2 linked regions of the Cellulophaga algicola DSM 14237 genome follow. The protein of the gene in region 2 interacts with the protein of the main gene of each other region in a pairwise test. Links are inferred from orthologs where the notes say so. Each region holds a gene or a part of one and is shown on either strand. Other genes may lie near its edges. The genes, in order: CELAL_RS16305 and recJ.

Region 1 (9,472 bases), 2.2 Mb from region 2 along the record:
TAAAAAAGAAACTGTACTTCCCTCCTATGATCATAAATTATCGCAAATTTTCTATTTGATCAGTATTCACTAAATTAGATGCTTAAATACAACTATTTTTATACTAAAGGCTTAGAACCATACAACATGAAAAATATGTATAAAGTTATATTAGGAATTCTTGTCTGTTTAGGGATTGTACTATACTGGTTGAGTACTATTACAGAGGGAGAATATTACAGAAGCCGAAGTCCTGATGGTCAATATAGTATCTATGCCTCTAGGAACAAATATTTTAATTTTAATTTACCATTCACACGGTTTGGAGATGCTGGCGGAAAAATACATTTGTATGACGAATTAGAAAATAGCGAAGTTAGTTCTTCTTCTATTGACATGATTTCATATGTAGACGGCGATTTTTATTGGAGTGAAGATGAAGTATCAATGAAAGCTAGAGAAGCTATAGACTTACCTAGACATATAAATATTTAGAGGTCAGTAGCTAACTTCGTATCTTGATACTCAGTAAATATATTAAATTATGGATATTTTCAAGGGTCAAAATCTTCTAGAGTTCTCTGATTGCTTCAAAACGGACAATGATTGCAAAGAATATTTAGCAAATATTAAGTCTAAAACCCCTTTTAAATGTTCTAGATGCAATCATATAGCCTGTCAAACACGTGCTGATTTCTCTAGGCAATGTAATATTTGTAGACATACAGAATCCGCAACAGCAGATACATTATTTCACAAGGTAAAGTTTGGTGTTCGCAAAGCATTTTTTATTTGTTTTGAGATGGCTACAAGCACGAAAAGCTTATCTGCAAGTTATATGGGAGTACGTTACGGAGTAACAGAAAAAACAGCTAGACTTTTTATGCTTAAGGTCAGAGAAGCTATGTCTTCGAGTGGGAATAATCCTATGGACGGAGTTGTTCATGTAGATGAATTTGTTTTAGGGGGCAGAGAAGAAACAAAAGTTGGCAGAAGCTACAATGCTAAGAAAAAGAAGGCGGTTACAGCTGTTCAGCTTACAGAAGATGGAAAGGTAAAAAGAATGTATGCTATGAAAATAGATGATTTTTCAGCACAATCCTTACAATATATTTTTGTCAACCATATCAGCCGAAACGCAAAGATTACTACAGATAAATGGAGAGGCTATAGTCCTATTGCAAAGGCTTACGACATCACACAAATAGAAAGTAATGGAGGGTTAAATTTTAAAGCGCTTCATACAATGATACATCAGGTTAAATCTTGGATAAGAACAACTTATTCTTGGGTTAGTGACAATAATTTAAATAGATATTTCAATGAATTTTGTTTTAGAATAAACAGATCTCAAAGTAAAGCTACAATATTCAATAATCTTATTGTTAAAATGGTCAATAATGATAAAATCAATCAAGCTGAATTAATAAGTAATTAACTACTGACCTCTATAAATATTAAAGCGTTAGACCATTATTATAGTTCCTTTCCTGTAAAAAACTCTTGGGATTTTTTTATTGAAGGAATTACTTACAAGGTGAATAAAGAGATTAATGAATTGATTGTTAGAAATGAAGCTGGAGATATCGTATTACGAGATATTACGTATATCGCTCAGATAAATAATGGTTTTCAAGTATTAAATAATACTCCCGCCATTGCATATTATGATGCAGCACTAAATAAACTTGAGCATGCTCCTACTGCGGAAATGATAAGCAATGAATATTGTGGCAATGTAACAACCTATGGCCTTAAAATTGAAGAAACTGAAAAATACTATATTTTAAAAAAAGCGGTAGGGTTTACAAGCTATAACTTTACTACGTACAAAAGTATTGATTCTGTAAAGAAAAAAAATATCAAGAATATTCATTTTTTAAATAACAAACGCAAAATAGCTTTCAACGATAATGCCCCAAAAGAAGACTATGTTATCATAGATTTTGGGGACTATTTTGGAATTCTGTCTGAAGAATTTGGAATAGCATATTTTGATACCATAGACGTTACCAAAAGGCCCATAAAAACAATGAGAAACGGATTGTATGGATATTACAATATAACGCCTACTAAATATATAGAAATAAACCCTTTTACATATAATTTAGCTAGATTTAAAGATAAAAAAAATAATGAAGGTTATGTAGCTATTGATGGCAATGAATATTACGACTAACTAACTAATTAAAAAAACCATTGTATTTTATGCAGAACATAAGAATAGCATCTAAACTACTACTCCTTTTTCTAGCTTTAAATGTATTTTCATATAAAGCCGCAGCTCAAGAAACTGAAACTGGAAATCCTACTCCTGAATATGATTTTTCAGAAATAGAAAAATCCCCTTTTCCAGAGCCTATTGGAATTATAAATGACTACGGACAAGTTTTTACGGAATCGCAACGTTCGGAATTGTATACACTACTTTATGATTATGAAAGTGAAACTAATCGACAAATTGTAGTGGTTACTATAGAACGCTTAACACCCTATGATAATATCCAAGAATACGGAACAGATTTAGGACAAGCTTGGGGAGTTGGCAGTACAGATAGAAATAATGGTATGGTAATAATTATATGTAAGCCTTGCCGACAAATAGGAATTGCAACGGGATCTGGAACCCGAGAGGTTTTAACGGATAGAATTTGTAATGAAATAATTACGAATACCATAGTACCTGAATTTAAGAACGGCAACTTTTATGACGGAATTAAAATTGGGTTAAATGAATTAATTACCAACTGGGAATAAATTCGGTAAGCAAAATCGGCCTTAAAATAGGTGTCTACTAAAACGAAGGCATAGGTATAAATGCAGTACGTTATAGGTTGCGCACTTAGTAAAGCCTAATGGTTCCTGTTTACTTATCTACTGAAGTATTAGGTAATAAGACCATTTCAATACGCTACTTTTTAGTGAAGATGATTACTAACTAGCCTGTTGGTTGAGTAACTCTATAACCAATGCTTTGGTCAAGGGAGTACCCTTGGCTTTTTCTCGTAGCATAGAAAAAGGATACCTAAACTTGCACCCGTTTTGATAGTTACTACACCCATATGCTGTTTTTCCTTTTAGGACTGTACCTTTTTTACATAAAGGACAAGGAATTGGTTCAGGTATAGAGTTTGTTTTTGGTGCTGGTTTATTGGCAGCCTTCTTTTCTTCTAACAACATTTCAAACTGTTCATTAAAACGCAATAAACCTTCTGTAGTGCCATGCGTTGTTTTAAAACCTTTAAGGTTTACCGTACAGCCCTTTTCTAATAAACGTGCATATTGTTTGTCAGATATTTTTTTTCCTTGAAAAACAAAGGGAAGCACTAAGGTACACCCTACCTTATATTCGCTGCATCCGTAGGCCGATTTTCCTTTTAAAAGTGTTCCTTGTTTGCATTTAGGGCAAGGTTTCCCATCTACTAATGCTGTTTTCTTTTCTTTTATTAATTTTGGTTTTGGTGCTGCTACATTGGCGGCAGCATGAGAAATTTTAATATGTCTTTTTTCAAGACGCACCTCATACACCAAATCGTCTATCATTTGTTTCATATTATTGATAAAAACACCTGCATGAAAATTACCATTTTCAATCTCCTTCAGTTGTTTTTCCCACAACCCAGTAAGCTCGGCAGAGGTTAACAATTTATTTTTTATGGTACCAATAAGTTGTATCCCTGTTTGCGTAGGTAATAGTTGTTTTTTATTACGTTCAATATATTTTCGCCTAAATAGGGTTTCCATAATGTTTGCCCTAGTAGAAGGTCTGCCGATACCGTTTTCCTTCATCAATTCTCTCATCTCATCATCATCTACTTGCTTACCCGCTGTTTCCATGGCGCGTAATAAGGTAGCTTCCGTAAATTGATTTGGTGGCTTAGTTTCTTTTTCTAAAAATGAAGGCTCATGCGGCCCTTTCTCCCCTTTTACAAAAGAAGGTAATAGCCCTTTCTCAGGCGTAGTTTTTACTTCCGGATTTTCAAAAACAACCCTCCACCCCTTTTCTAAAATTTTTTTTCCAGTAGTTTTAAATGTTACCGTATCGGTTTTTCCTACTACGGTAGTATTGGCTACCAAACAATCCGGATAAAAAACACCTATAAAACGTTTGGTAATAATATCATACACCTTTTGTTGGTTAAGCTGCAAATTCATTTGTACTCCCGTTGGAATAATAGCATGGTGATCGGTTACTTTTTTATCATTAAATACTTTAGATGACTTTTTTATTTTCCCTGCTAAAACAGCGGTCGTAAGGTTTTGATATTTTGTTAGTTTTTTCAAAATTCCTGGTACTTTAGGATACACATCATTCGGTAAAAATGTAGTATCAACCCTAGGATAAGTAACCACTTTTTGTTCGTATAACTTCTGAACCATTTTTAAGGTTTCATCTGCCGAAAATCCAAATTTAGTATTACAATAGACTTGCAAGCCGGTAAGGTCAAAAAGTTTAGGCGCGTATTCCTTTCCTTTTTTCTTGGTGATGGATACAATTTCAAAATCGCTTTCTTTAACTTGTTTAGCAAAAGCTTCGCCTTCTTCTTTCTTTAAAAACCGCCCTTTCTCACAATTAAACAGCGTATCGCGATATAAGGTTTGCAGCTCCCAATACGGTTCAGATTTAAAGCTTTCTATTTCCTTATAGCGGTTAACAATCATTGCTAATGTAGGTGTTTGCACCCTGCCTACAGATAACATTTGCTTATAGCCTCCGTGTTTAACGGTATATAAACGCGTAGCATTCATTCCTAAAAGCCAATCTCCAATAGCTCTAGAAAATCCTGCGTAGTATAGATTGTCATATTTTGCAGAAGGTTGTAATTTTTTAAAACCTTCTTTTATCGCTTCTGTAGTTAAAGAAGAAATCCATAGGCGCTGTACTTCACCTTTGTATCCTGCTTGATCTATAACCCAACGTTGTATTAATTCTCCCTCTTGCCCAGCATCTCCACAATTGATAACCAAAGTAGCTTTGTCAAATAATTTTTTTACTATAGTAAATTGTTTTTGAATCCCTGCGTTGTCTACCACTTTTGTTTTAAACTTATCGGGTAACATGGGAAGGTTATTAAGGTCCCAGCTTTTCCAATGTGGTTTGTAGTCATTGGGTTCAAAGAGTGTACATAAATGGCCAAAAGTATAGGTTACCGCATAGCCATTACCTTCATAATAGCCATCGCATTTTATATTAGCTCCTAAAACGGCAGCAATTTCACGGGCAACACTTGGCTTTTCGGCAATACATACTTTCATGACAGCAACAAAAATAGTTAAAATACATTGATCATCGAACTCAAATAGCAAGCAGAAATAAGGTTGGTGCTGTTTATTAGAGCGAAGTATTATGGATTAAAAAAAAAAAAATCATCTGGTGTAGTCTATAAAACGGAAGTACCCATTTCATTTCCAGGCGTTTGAGTCTCGTGAAACAAAACTAAAAGTGTATTGAGAACCGATAGAAAAAGAAACTTTAATGTCCGTTCCAATGCTAACGGTGTAGTGATACGAAACAGCAAGTGTATCGAGAACGAATTGGAATACTAAAAATTTTTTATCTTTTTTTTTACAAAAAATACATATACCGATTAAACTAAAATACGCACAACTAATGCGGAATACCACAGACAACTATAGAAAATATTTGCTATTTTTATAAGCAACAAAGCTTGCCTACCAAAAAAATAGAACATGCGCATATCTGTATGTTGACATTAATTATGAAAAAACTAATCCATTTTGTTATACTAATTATATTATTCAGTTGTAAAACTGACCCTAAAGAAACATCTGCAAAAAAGGAAATAATCCTACATAAAAACACAAACAAAGAAAAAGATTCTGAATTTAAGTATGTTATAGCTGAATCTGGGTTAAACTACAGAAAAAAACCAAATGGAGAAATAATTGGAAAATTTAAATATGGTAGAAAAGTAGAGTTAATTGAACACACCCATATATTTGAAACAATTAAAGATGAGCATATATTAAAGAAAGGAGAATGGCTTGGTGTCAAGTTAGATCAAGATACTGTTTATATATTTAGTGGATATTTGTCTAATAAAAAAATAAGCCGAAATTCAAATACTTCTTCAAAGACGAATACTAATGTTGGAGAAATGAGTATATATGAGAATTTGCCTCAATTAAAATTTTCAAAAATCACCAAAAATGAATTTGAAAAAATTGAATCCAACCCAAAAAACATATTACCTAAAATAAATAAAAATGATACTTTCTTTTTTATTAAGACAAAAAATGAAAATTTTAAATTTAAAGTTTACAAAGACTATAAAGAAAATGGAAGTTGGAGCGGAAGTGAATATATAGGTTATTATCCAAAACTCAAATTTTATGCAATAGAAACTAATTACACTCAAGACTATTTAGGTTTTAGTGAACTTACTTTAATTGATAGCATTTCAAATAATAAATATAATATAATATCTCCTGGAGACGGTGCTGTTGAGCAACCAATAACTTCTCCTAAGGGTAACTATTTAGTATATAAATATAATGTTATGTACGAGTTTCAAGGATGTTTTATTGGAGTAATTAAAGTAGATGAATTAAATAAAAATAATTCAAAAAAATATTTGACTGAATTCAAAAGTTATACTTCTGAAGATTGGGCTGTAGAGGAAATAAAATGGAAAGACAATAACACCCTTTATATAAAAACATACAAAGAAAAGCATACAGATAAAAAACAACGAAAGATATTGGACTACCTGAAAACTAACTTAGAAATGAAAAATTAACTATTACTAACACCTGTAGGCGTTGCACAACTCCATAATTTAGAAAAGTAAGACATAAACAACCGTCTTTCAAGGTGGTTTATTTTTTGATCAAGTAAGCAGTAGGTGATTTTTTAATATGCTTAAATGTGAGCGTTTTAAATGATAAGGGTTCTTTTTTAGAACAGCAAGAAAAGCTGCCATTCCTGCTTCACTTTTTATACGTTTTTACGTGTATTTCAAGTACCTCTGTCTACCAATAGACAGGTTTCGTTCAAAAACCGCCGCATATATACTCACTTTTTTTATATTCTTTGGGCGTTAAAATGATGTGCTTGCTTAACCAAGTATATATGCTTCTTTTTTTTTTACATAGAGTATTTAATAATAATAATAATACCTATACATAAAGAATATGTAGGAAAGTTAGTAAAAGATAAAACTATAGATAGTAGTGAAAAACTAAAAGATGTTTTAATCAAAAACAATATACCTTTTTAAACTGATACTAATAATTTTATAGTTTATGGGTATAAATAACACGGTCTATAAAACAGTATGGAAAAATAATTTTAAAGTGTCTAACAGAAAGTTGGTGCATACTAATTAAGTCCACCAAACATAAAATTTGGTATTTTCAACAAAAAAATAAAACCATACTATTTATATTTAACTAAGTGATAAATCGAAAAGAAAATCTTTATTTACTGCCTTACACCTGTTATACTAAATGTTGTGCGTTATTAAGTTTAACCCTATGGATAAGTAATAAATTTTAGAGACAAAATGAATAGAAAAATAATAATTTATTACTTAATATTGATTGTATTATTCTTCATCAGTATTTATCAAATAGTAGTATTTCAGTTTACAAAACTAGGAATTTGGGCTTTTCTATCAGAAATATGGGCTATTTTAACATTAATATTATTTGTTTGGTCTAAAAAAGATTTTACAGGTAAATCCTGGTTCACAATCAAAAAAAAGGAAAAAATTTATTCATTTGAAGAAAATAACTCTTTTAATGAAGAAGATTATATTTCAGCACTTCCTGAATTAAATATAAAAGAAAAGCAGGCCTATATTAGTTTGACCAAATTATGTTGTTCCGCTGAAATTCAGGGAAAAATAATCCCTTTCTTAGAAAAACTAAAAGACTTCTCAAGTGATAAAGAAGATTACATGTCAACTTTAAATTATGTGACGGAATTTTTAGATATCCATAATATCTTTTTTATTATGCCGCTTGACTTGAACCAGGATGTAGAAACTTTAGAATGGAGAATTACTACATCTTTACAAAACAATTTTCAAGACTCTGTTGAATTACCAAGTATAAGCAATTATCAAAAGAAGACGGTTTCTTTTGATAACGTATTTGAAGATTATGATACACCTTTACTACAAGCAGGATATCAAATGGGTTTTATAGATACTGAATCTGATGAATATATTATTGTCATTCACAAAGTTTCTGACAAGGAAAAAATCGAAAAATTAATTGATATTATTGGTTATAATTATTTTGATACACAGACGGATAGAAGATTACTAAAACCAAGATACCCCTTTATTATAAAGTATAAATTTAATAGCATAAAATTTATTTTTTCCCTTGTCATCTTAATTTTATGCCCTGCATTTACATTTGTAGTTTATACTGGTTTTTTGAAAGAAGGATTATCATTTATCGTTATTTTCATAGCAATTATCAACTTTTTATTCTATTATTTATCTATTTATTTTATTTATGACACACTGAGATTATATATAGGTAATAGATCAAAAACGAACGCATGATAAAAAAGAACTAAGGTGAAAAAGACTTTTTTCTTTATTAAATTTATACACTTGTAGTCTAGGCTTAAACTTCTGTGTAAGCTTTTTTATAGTATTTTTTTTAATTCCATCCTATTTAGTTACTACTAGAATAATCCTACGAATTTCTCTTAGGTTTGGTTTCCTTTTGTTAGTTTAGTGCGTAACAATCACGCCTAAGCATATGTGAACCGCTAACAAACATTTAAAACAAACATTGTGAGTAAGATTAAAAGCCTTATATTTTTCATTCTCTTTTTACCATTTAGTGCATTTGCAGAATATAATGGTCATCAAATTAAATTCTCAATTGAATTTAAAGATGGAAGTGAAATAATTGGATACAATTTTTTATCATCTATTTACCAAAAAGACAAATCTATAAGCTACACAGCGTTTTTAGAAAATAACTACCAACTTATATTGAGAAAGCAATCTAACGACTTAATCGGAGAATTTACATATTTTCAGAATAGAATTAAATACGACTATTCAGATGATGAAGGAGCTAAAAAAATTATTTATACGCTGACAGATAAAAAAGAGGTTGATAAAAATAATATAGAAAAAATTAAAATAATTGAACTAACAGACCAATCTTACGCAATTGGAATTTCTACTAAACACGCTTGGGAAGATCGTTTATGGATGAAAAAGAAACCTGTTGAGAAATACTCTATTGGAGGAACTTTTTGTTCTTATCACATTTATATTCACAATAAAAATGATAAAACGGACAGAATTATTAAAGTCCTCAAAGAAATTTCCATCCGTTTTGAAGAAGAAATTAAAGAACAAAAAGTGATAATAGAAAACCCTGATGGTACAAATTATTACCAAGTAGAAGAAAAAACTAACAAAATAGAACAAATAATCGACCCCAAAATATCAAAAGAATTGCAAAATTTTAGCGATGAAAAGGTTGTGATCATAAC
Region 2 (9,347 bases):
TGAAAATTACGCCAAGCAAAAAAAATATAGCAGTGTTAGATTAGATACCTTTGGCCAAAATAAAAGAAATCAAAAATTTTACGAAGCTAGAGGCTATGAAAAATTAGGGGATATCTACTTCCCTAAACAGAGTATTCATCCTTTTCATTGTTATGAGCTTGTACTATAAATTACTTTTTACTTGAAGAACACCATCACTTTTAAAGCTATAAATAAACTGGCAATCCCTGCTACTATCGCAGGTATTGCAGAACCCTTACTTTCTATTACAGATACTGCTATTGTTGGTAATATTGACGTAGATGGCATAGAATCTTTGGCTGCTGCAGGTATTGTAGGTTCTTTTTTATCTATGCTGATCTGGATTTTAGGGCAAACGCGGAGTGCCATTTCTGCCATAATTTCACAGTATGTAGGGGCCGGAAAAAAAGAAGAAATAAAATCATTACCTGCACAAGCCATTTATTTAAATATTGGACTTAGTATTCTAATTTTACTATCAACTATCTTTATTGTAGACGATATTTTTAGATTCTTAAATGCTACTGGGAAAATTTTAGAGTACTGTATTTCTTACTATTCCATTAGAGTTTGGGGCTTTCCTCTAACCCTTTTTACCTTTGCAGTAATGGGTATTTTCAGAGGATTACAAAATACATTTTACCCCATGCTCATTGCAATTGTTGGTGCAGTTCTAAATGTATTTCTTGACTATATTTTTGTCTACGGAATTACAGACGTTTTGGAGCCTATGTATTTAGAAGGTGCCGCTTGGGCAAGTTTAATTGCACAAGGTGTTATGGCAGTACTGGCATTTATATTACTACTAACGAAGACAAATATTAGCTTGAAACCACAGCTCCCCTTTCATCCTGAGTTAGGCCGACTCATCATCATGAGTTTAAACTTATTTGTAAGAGCCTTAGCACTTAACATTGCACTAATATTAGCTGTTAGAGAGGCAACAGCACTTGGCGATAACTATATTGGTGCGCATACTATTGCTATAAATCTATGGCTTTTCTCTGCTTTTTTTATTGATGGCTATGCTGCTGCAGGTAATATTATGGGAGGAAAATTACTGGGGAGGAAAGACTATGACGGACTCTTTTTACTGGCAAAAAAAATTATGATATATGGCGTACTTGTCAGTCTATTTTTGATGACCTTAGGTTTTATTTTTTATACGTCCATAGGTACCTTTTTCTCTAATGACATTCCGGTACTAAACGCTTTTTATGGCATCTTTTTTATTGTAATTCTAGGGCAGCCTATAAATAGCATCGCATTTATATTTGATGGACTATTTAAAGGCTTAGGTGAAATGAAATATTTAAGAAATACCTTATTAGCTGCCACCTTTTTAGGTTTTATACCCGCTTTATTTATCGGGAAGTATTTTGGTTTAGAACTTCAGGGTATTTGGATTGCATTTACCATCTGGATGTTCATACGCGGTGGTGCCTTGGTTATCGAGTTTAAAAGAAAATTTATGCCACTTAGAACTAGGTGATAAGCCATAAGCTCTCTTATTTTTTAAGTACTTTTGATACAAATTATAATTTATGGCTACTTCAAGACCTAACGGAAGTCTTTTTACGAAAATAGAAAACAAGGTGGCTACCCTAGAATTTGGTCACCCTGCAAGCAACTCCTTTGTGAGTGAGTTATTAGATCGTTTGGCTAAAGAGTTTACTAAACTTTCTGGCGATGAGAATGTCAATGTCATCATTCTAAAATCGGAAGGCGATCGTGCATTTTGTGCGGGTGCTTCTTTTGATGAGTTGGTTGCTGTATCTAGTTTAGAAGAGGGCACCATTTTTTTTAATGGCTTTGCAAACGTTATTAATGCCATGCGTACGTGCAGCAAAGTCATTGTTGGGCGTGTACAAGGTAAAACCGTAGGTGGTGGCGTTGGTTTAGCTGCTGCCTGTGATATGGTTTATGCTACAGAAAGTGCTTCTATTCGTTTATCTGAACTTACCATCGGTATTGCTCCCTTTGTTATTGCTCCTGCTGTAGAACGGAAGATAGGTACCGCTGCTTTGTCTGAGCTTTCATTGAACCCCACAGAATGGAAAACTGCCTATTGGGCTAAAGAGAAAGGACTATTCGCTAAGGTTTATGAATCTATTTCTGAGTTAGACAAGGAGTTAGATTTTTATACAAATAGTCTATCGCAATACAATCCGCAAGCCTTGGAAGATTGGAAAAAAGTACTGTGGAAAAATACAGACCATTGGGATGTACTATTGCCTGAAAGAGCTGCAATTACAGGAAAATTAGCCTTGTCTGAATTCACAAAAAATACGTTAGAAAAATTTAAAAAGTAATAAGTCTAAAATTTTATCGTTTTACTTTTTTATTATAATAATTATCATGGAAATACTTAAGTTTTTAACGGGCAGCACTTTTTTTGCTCTATTATTATTGATCGTTGGTGCTATCTATTTTTTCAACAAATACAGAAACAATAAAAAATATAAAAGGAAATAAACATGCTATAGGGTAGCTGCTAGCTAAAACCTACATTCGTCTACAGTCTTTAAAGAATACCTCAAAAATATCTACCGTTAATTTTGAGCCCAATAGCTTTTAGCTAAGATTCGTGATTTTAAAGGGGATTTTAAAAATTACTCCATATAAATCGATACTTTTGCAGCTTATTTAAACATTTTGTTTAAGCTATTTTTATGAGTAATATCAGAATCACCAAGCAATTTAATTTTGAAACCGGTCACGCCCTTTATGGTTATGATGGTAAATGTAGAAACGTACACGGCCATAGTTATAAACTTTCTGTTACGGTAATTGGTAGGCCTATTACGGATACTACGCATGTAAAATTAGGTATGGTGATAGACTTTAGTGATCTTAAAAAGATTGTCAAAGAAGAAATCGTAGACCAGTTTGACCATGCAACTGTATTTAATAAAAATACACCTCACGTAGAATTAGCCAAAGAGCTTACGGACCGTGGTCACATGGTAATTTTAGCAGATTACCAACCTACTAGTGAGAATATGGTGATAGATTTTTCTGCACGGATCAAATCAAGACTACCAGAAAACATCCAATTACATTCGTTAAGACTACAAGAAACAGATACCTCTTTTGCGGAGTGGTATGCTAGTGATAATCCCCTCTAACTCCCCAAAGGGAAGGATTAATTTAATAGACTCCAAGAATGCAATTTATAGAAGTTCCAGAAGGTAAGAAAGTATACTTCGCTAGTGATAATCACCTGGGTGCTCCTACTATGGAACACAGTTATCCAAGAGAGAAAAAATTTGTGGCTTGGTTGGATGAAATTAAAACAGATGCAGCGGCTATCTTTTTATTAGGCGATATGTTTGATTTTTGGATGGAATATAAAACCGTAGTTCCAAAAGGCTTCACTAGAACATTAGGAAAATTAGCAGAAATTGCGGACTCTGGAATTCCAATCTATTACTTTGTAGGAAATCATGATCTTTGGATGAATGGTTATTTTGAAGAAGAACTAGGTATTCCTGTTTTTCATTCACCCCAACAATTTACATTTAATGATACATCATTCTTTATAGGCCATGGTGATGGTTTAGGTCCTGGTGATAAAGGATACAAACGAATGAAAAAAGTATTTACGAATCCGTTTTCTAAATGGCTTTTTAGATGGTTGCATCCTGATTTAGGCGTTCGGTTAGCACAATACCTTTCCGTAAAAAATAAGCTAATCTCTGGTGATGACGATGCTCAATTTTTAGGCGAAGATAACGAGTGGCTCGTACAATATGCAAAACGCAAGCTAGAGAAAGACCATTATGATTACTTTGTTTTTGGCCACAGACACTTGCCTTTAGATATCACCTTAAGTGAAAAATCTAAATATATTAATACTGGAGATTGGATTAGTTATTATACCTACGGCGTTTTTGATGGTGAAAAAATGAACCTAAAAGAGTATACTATTTTAAAATAAATCACTTTATTTCCTTCTAAACACGTTGTAAGTCTTTTCTTACAACTGTTTTAAGACACTTCACAACATAAATTATAAAAAAGGGAACTACCCTCCTATCTTTACAGTGTAATTAATCTTTAGTTATTGACTAAAAATAAAAAATCAACCTACTAATAAATAAGTGTCCCCCCGAATCTTAAATTACCTACAGACAAAAAGGCCCTTCATTGGGCTTTTTTTGTATTCAAAAATTAAAGTAATTAATCTTCTGCCTCATGCTCTTCAACATCTTTCTGAAGGTCTAGCTTTCTGAATTTAGGAAAAACTAAAGATGTAATCCCTACCGTAGTTATCGTCATAATACCTCCAAAAATTACTGCTGTAGCCGTACCCATTAATTTTGCGGTTACTCCGCTTTCAAAAGCACCTAATTCATTAGAAGAACCCACAAAAATAGAATTTACAGAGGCTACACGGCCTCGCATATGATCTGGTGTTTTTAATTGTAAGATAGTCTGGCGTACCACCATAGAGATTCCGTCTAGCGCCCCACTTAAAAATAACGCAGCCACAGATACCCAAAAATAGGTAGACCATCCAAAAACAATCATACACAATCCAAATCCGAATACCGCCAAGAGTAATTTTTTACCTGCATTTTTATGAATAGGAAATCGGGTAGAGCCCAACATGGTAATTGCTGCACCCACTGCAGGAGCCGCTCTTAAAATTCCGAAACCCTCTGCTCCTACGTGCAAAATGTCTTGCGCAAAGACTGACAATAGTGCCACAGCACCCCCAAATAAAACGGCAATCATATCTAGCGTAAGTGCTCCTAAAATGGCCTTGTTACTAAACACAAATTTTAAGCCTTCTCCTAAGCTTTCAAATATAGGCTCCCCTATTTTCGGATTTAAAATAGGCTTGCGCTCTATTTTAAAAAGTGCAATTAATGCAAGTATAGAAAAAGCAAAGATTAAGCACATGGACCAATGCACACCAATATAACTTATAGAGAATCCTGCCAAAGCCGGACCTAAAACAGCACCCATTTGCCACGTAGAACTGCTCCATGTTGCAGCGTTAGGGTATATTTTTTTAGGAACAATTAAGGCGATTAATGAAAAAATAGTGGGGCCAATAAAAGAACGGACAATTCCGCCTAAAAAAACTAAAGCATATATGGTATATAAAATAGTTCTAGTCGCTAAGTCTGAAACAACAGAAGGAATACTGATGATAAACAGCCCAAAACTAATCACAGAAAACCCAAGAATACACCACATCAAAAGGTTTCGTTTTTCTTTCTGGTCTACAATATGTCCTGCAAAAAGTGCCATAGAAACCGCCGGAATAACTTCCATTAAACCTATAATCCCTAAGGATAACGGATCTTTAGTTAAGGTATACACCTGCCATTCTATTACAATAAATTGCATAGACCAGGCAAAAACCATAGCAAAACGCACCATCAAAAATATATTGAACTCTTTATAGCGTAAAGCAGCATACGGATCCATAAGGAAGCATTAAAAAAAGTAAGCTGCAAAGGTAAGAAAGAGATTTTTCTCTTGAACAGCTATATTTTAAAAAGTGCATTCTTTTTAGCTTACCATATATTTCGGAAGCGTAGCAGTATCAAACTCTCCTTTATACAGCCACTCTGGTATATAATCACTTTTTACATTAATTTTTATACCCTTATCGTATGCTAAAGCTGCAGCACCTAATAGACGCCAACTTATCCAACCATTTGAGTCGTTACAGCGCTTATTTTTTTGTGTGTCGTAATAGGTTTTGTGTCTGGTAAGTGCTTCTATTAATTGTGCATTAAAATCTTCTTCATTATTTCGTAAAAGCGCTTCATATACAAACAGTAAAGGCTCGTATAAATAGGTTACAAATTCTATAGCAAAACCTTCTTGTAAATAATCTCCAGAATCTGGGTGGGTAGATTTAATAGCATCTATTAACAACTTCTCCCTTGTTTTGGGGTTAGTATGTAAACTAGAAAGAAAATGAAGCATGTTTTTATCTAAAGTATCCCAACTTGTTTCTGCCCTATCCATAGCACTATCTGTAATACCCTCCAATACATTTAAACCTGCTTGGTCCCGTAGTACTCTAAATATACTATAGGTGTTCAACCAATCAGCAAAGCCCATATTGCTTTTGTAGGCAACACCTATATGCTGCACAGGTTTGTCTCTAAATTGTACGGTTACCTCTGCACCTACAGAATATGCTAAATGATAAAAGGCTTTTGCTAAAATTTTGAAATAATGCAATGCTTTCGTCTGCAAGGCTCTGTCTTGGTTTGGGCATGTGGTGTACTTGGATAATTCACGAATTAAGGAAAATGCATATCCATTCAATGATTTTTTGGTAACATCATTTTCAAAAACTTCAAATGTGGTATTTTCTAAGGCATTAATATATTTATTTAAATATCGATCAGACTCCTCCATGGGAGTAATAGTTTTGTTAATTTCCATAAATATCAAATTGTCAGGAGTGCAGGACACCTTAAATTAAGCTACTTTATATCCCTCAATTTCAATTGCAAGCTCACATTGCCTTGCCATTCATTCTCATCAATAGAAAAAACAGCACTAAAGGGTTTCCTACCTGTTAGCAATGGTAATTTATCCCCTAAACTAAAACCAATTCCCCCAATAGGGCCATAGCCATTTTGGGTAACTGCAAATTTCAAATGTTTCCCTTCTTCACCTACGCCCTTTGCATACCCAGAGTCTTGAATATTTTCTGCCATAAACACAGGCGTCATATTCTCAGGACCAAAAGGTTCAAACTGGTTTATAATACGCATTAGTTTAGGCGTAATATCTTTAATTTCAATACGTAAGTCAACAGCAATTTCAGGAATTAATAAATTAGGGTCTATGGTTTCTGAAACTACTTTTTCAAATTGATGTTTAAAATTTTGGTATTGTTCTTCCAATAAAGTCAGTCCCGCCGCATATTTGTGCCCCCCAAACTGTTCTATATAATCCGCACAGCCCTCTAAAGCATTATACACATCAAAACCTTTTACGGAACGTGCGGAAGCCGCTAATTTATCGCCACTCTTCGTAAATACTAAGGTTGGCCGGTAATAGGTTTCCGTAAGTCTAGAGGCTACAATACCTATAACGCCTTTGTGCCATGTTTCTTTATACACTACCGAGGTAAAGCCCTCTTCCTCCTCATTCTCAATAATCTGAGTGAGTGCTTCTTTGGTTATTTCTTGATCTAAACCTCTACGATCACTGTTATATTTTTCTATCTCGCCTGCAAACTTTTCAGCCTGTGCTTGATTAGTTTCCGTTAATAAATTTACGGCATGCTGGCCATGTACCATTCTGCCTGCCGCATTAATACGTGGGGCAATGACAAAAACAACATCGGTAATGGTTAAGATCGTTTTTTTTATCTGATTGATGATGGCCTTGAAACCAGCTCTAGGGTCTGAGTTGATTACTTTTAAGCCATAATAGGCCAATACTCTATTCTCTCCCGTAATAGGCACAATATCTGCGCCAATAGCCGTAGCGACTAAGTCTAAATACGGAATTAAATCTTCAATAGTTTCTCCTTGTCTGGAGCCTAAAGCTTGTATCAGTTTAAAACCTACACCACAACCACAAAGTTCATCATACGGATAGGTACAATCGCTTCTTTTAGGGTCTAAAATAGCTATGGCATCTGGTAAGGTAGCACCAGGTCTATGGTGATCGCAAATAATAAAATCTACACCTTTTTCTTTGGCATAGGCAACTTTATCTACTGCTTTTACTCCGCAATCTAAAGCTATAATTAAAGAGAAGTTATTATCCTCGGCAAAATCAATTCCTTTATAAGACACGCCATAACCTTCTGCATATCTATCTGGAATATAGGTGGCCACATTGGGATAGAAAGACAATAAATAGGACGACATTAAAGCTACTGCCGTAGTGCCATCTACATCATAATCGCCAAAAACCAAAATATTCTCGCCTTCATTAATTGCAGTTTCTATACGTGCTACCGCAATATCCATATCCTTCATCAAAAAAGGATCATGTAGGTCTGATAACTGAGGTCTGAAAAACAGTTTTGCTTCTTCAAAAGTAGAAATACCTCGCTGAAGTAATAATTGCGCTACTAGATCTTCTACATTTAAAGCACTGGCAAGTTCCTTTATCTTTTCTTCTTCGGGTTTGGCTTTTATCGTCCAGCGCATATATCAAGTTCAAGTATCAAGTTCAAGTTCAAAAAACTTAAAGTCACTGATTTTTCTTATTTTTAATAATTGTTGCAATAATTTTTATTAGTTGTTCTACTTCTTCTAATAGATTCAAACGTATACTTTCATCACCATAAAAAGCCTTATTCAAAATCTTTAGGTTCACTCTAGACTCTTTCAATTCTTTTAAACAAATACTTGCCTTATGAATATAATCTTTAACCGAACTAGCTCCCTGAGCTTCTCCAAAATTAAGAGCAGAACTACCTGCAGACCTCAGTAATTGATTCCCATAATACTCTCCAGTCATATCATTTGGCAAGTCTTTGCAGAATAAAATAATATCTCCCGCAAAAGCCACCAGTCTATCCTCTAAATCATATTTTTTATTTTCCATATCCTTTAAAAAACAAATTTAAGCTTTAGTCTTCAGCCTTGATATTGAACTTGATACTTGAATACCCTTATTTATTATGAAAAAACGTGTTGATTTCTACCTCAGCAAACTGACGAAACATTTCCATAACACCACAGTATTTTTCTACGGATAAATCTACCGCTCTTTGCAGCTTATCTTCTTTAAGATTAGCGCCGTGAAAGTGATATTCTACCACAACTTTATCATAAAATTTTGGGTGCTCATCCGTCAAATTAGCGATGGTTTCAATATGAAATTCTTCTACGTCTAATTTCATTTTTTTTATCAATGCGGCTACATCCAATCCTGAGCATCCTGCAAGAGAAGAAAGCATCAACGCCTTAGGTCTGTACCCATTACCATCACCACCATCTTCTTTAGCAATATCTATTTTTAAACTATTTCCTGAAGGATTATTACTTTCAAAGGTCATGTTGCCCAACCATTTGGTTGATATATGATTTGTTGTGCTCATAATTTTTCGTTTCTTGTAAGGGATTTGATTACTCAAAAATACGATAAAAGAATATAAACAAAGAACGATATGGCCTTAGTACAACCTTTAGATCCGAATCACGATAAAGAAACCAAAGAATTAGCAGAATTCTTTAATGAAACCTTGGGTTTCTGTCCAAACTCTGTATTAACTATGCAGCATAGACCTGCAATTTCTAAAGCATTTATCAATTTAAACAAAGCCGTTATGGCTAATGAAGGTAGCGTTACTTCTGCCTTAAAACGTATGATTGCTTGGGTAA

The links.
Region 1: the proteins of recJ (region 2) and CELAL_RS16305 interact in binary tests that used the Escherichia coli proteins (3 or more experiments, as listed by UniProt). The link is inferred for Cellulophaga algicola DSM 14237 from one-to-one orthologs.

What each region holds. Positions count from the first base shown.
Region 1 is NC_014934.1:3,741,921-3,751,392, reverse strand. Bases 2,575-5,542 are described here. They hold CELAL_RS16305 (DNA topoisomerase 3), read right to left. Parts: upstream 5,236-5,542; coding sequence 2,914-5,235; downstream 2,575-2,913. Other genes in these bases: CELAL_RS16310 (TPM domain-containing protein), read left to right, coding at 2,575-2,736. In the rest of the region: CELAL_RS16325 (hypothetical protein), read left to right, coding at 127-474; CELAL_RS16320 (IS1595-like element ISCal1 family transposase), read left to right, coding at 524-1,417; CELAL_RS16315 (hypothetical protein), read left to right, coding at 1,517-2,158; more of CELAL_RS16310, read left to right, coding at 2,188-2,574; CELAL_RS21620 (SH3 domain-containing protein), read left to right, coding at 5,700-6,740; CELAL_RS21615 (DUF6630 family protein), read left to right, coding at 7,506-8,519; CELAL_RS16290 (hypothetical protein), read left to right, coding at 8,757-9,472.
Region 2 is NC_014934.1:1,521,482-1,530,828, forward strand. What follows is about bases 5,825-8,667. They hold recJ (single-stranded-DNA-specific exonuclease RecJ), read right to left. Parts: upstream 8,169-8,667; coding sequence 6,480-8,168; downstream 5,825-6,479. Other genes in these bases: CELAL_RS06505 (immunity 49 family protein), read right to left, coding at 5,825-6,438; CELAL_RS06515 (four helix bundle protein), read right to left, coding at 8,212-8,568; CELAL_RS06520 (OsmC family protein), read right to left, coding at 8,636-8,667. In the rest of the region: CELAL_RS06475 (GNAT family N-acetyltransferase), read left to right, coding at 1-169; CELAL_RS06480 (MATE family efflux transporter), read left to right, coding at 182-1,513; CELAL_RS06485 (enoyl-CoA hydratase/isomerase family protein), read left to right, coding at 1,566-2,333; CELAL_RS06490 (6-pyruvoyl trahydropterin synthase family protein), read left to right, coding at 2,694-3,149; CELAL_RS06495 (UDP-2,3-diacylglucosamine diphosphatase), read left to right, coding at 3,197-3,961; CELAL_RS06500 (MFS transporter), read right to left, coding at 4,204-5,463; more of CELAL_RS06505, read right to left, coding at 5,548-5,824; more of CELAL_RS06520, read right to left, coding at 8,668-9,064; CELAL_RS06525 (carboxymuconolactone decarboxylase family protein), read left to right, coding at 9,134-9,347. UniProt on the Escherichia coli protein: Single-stranded-DNA-specific exonuclease.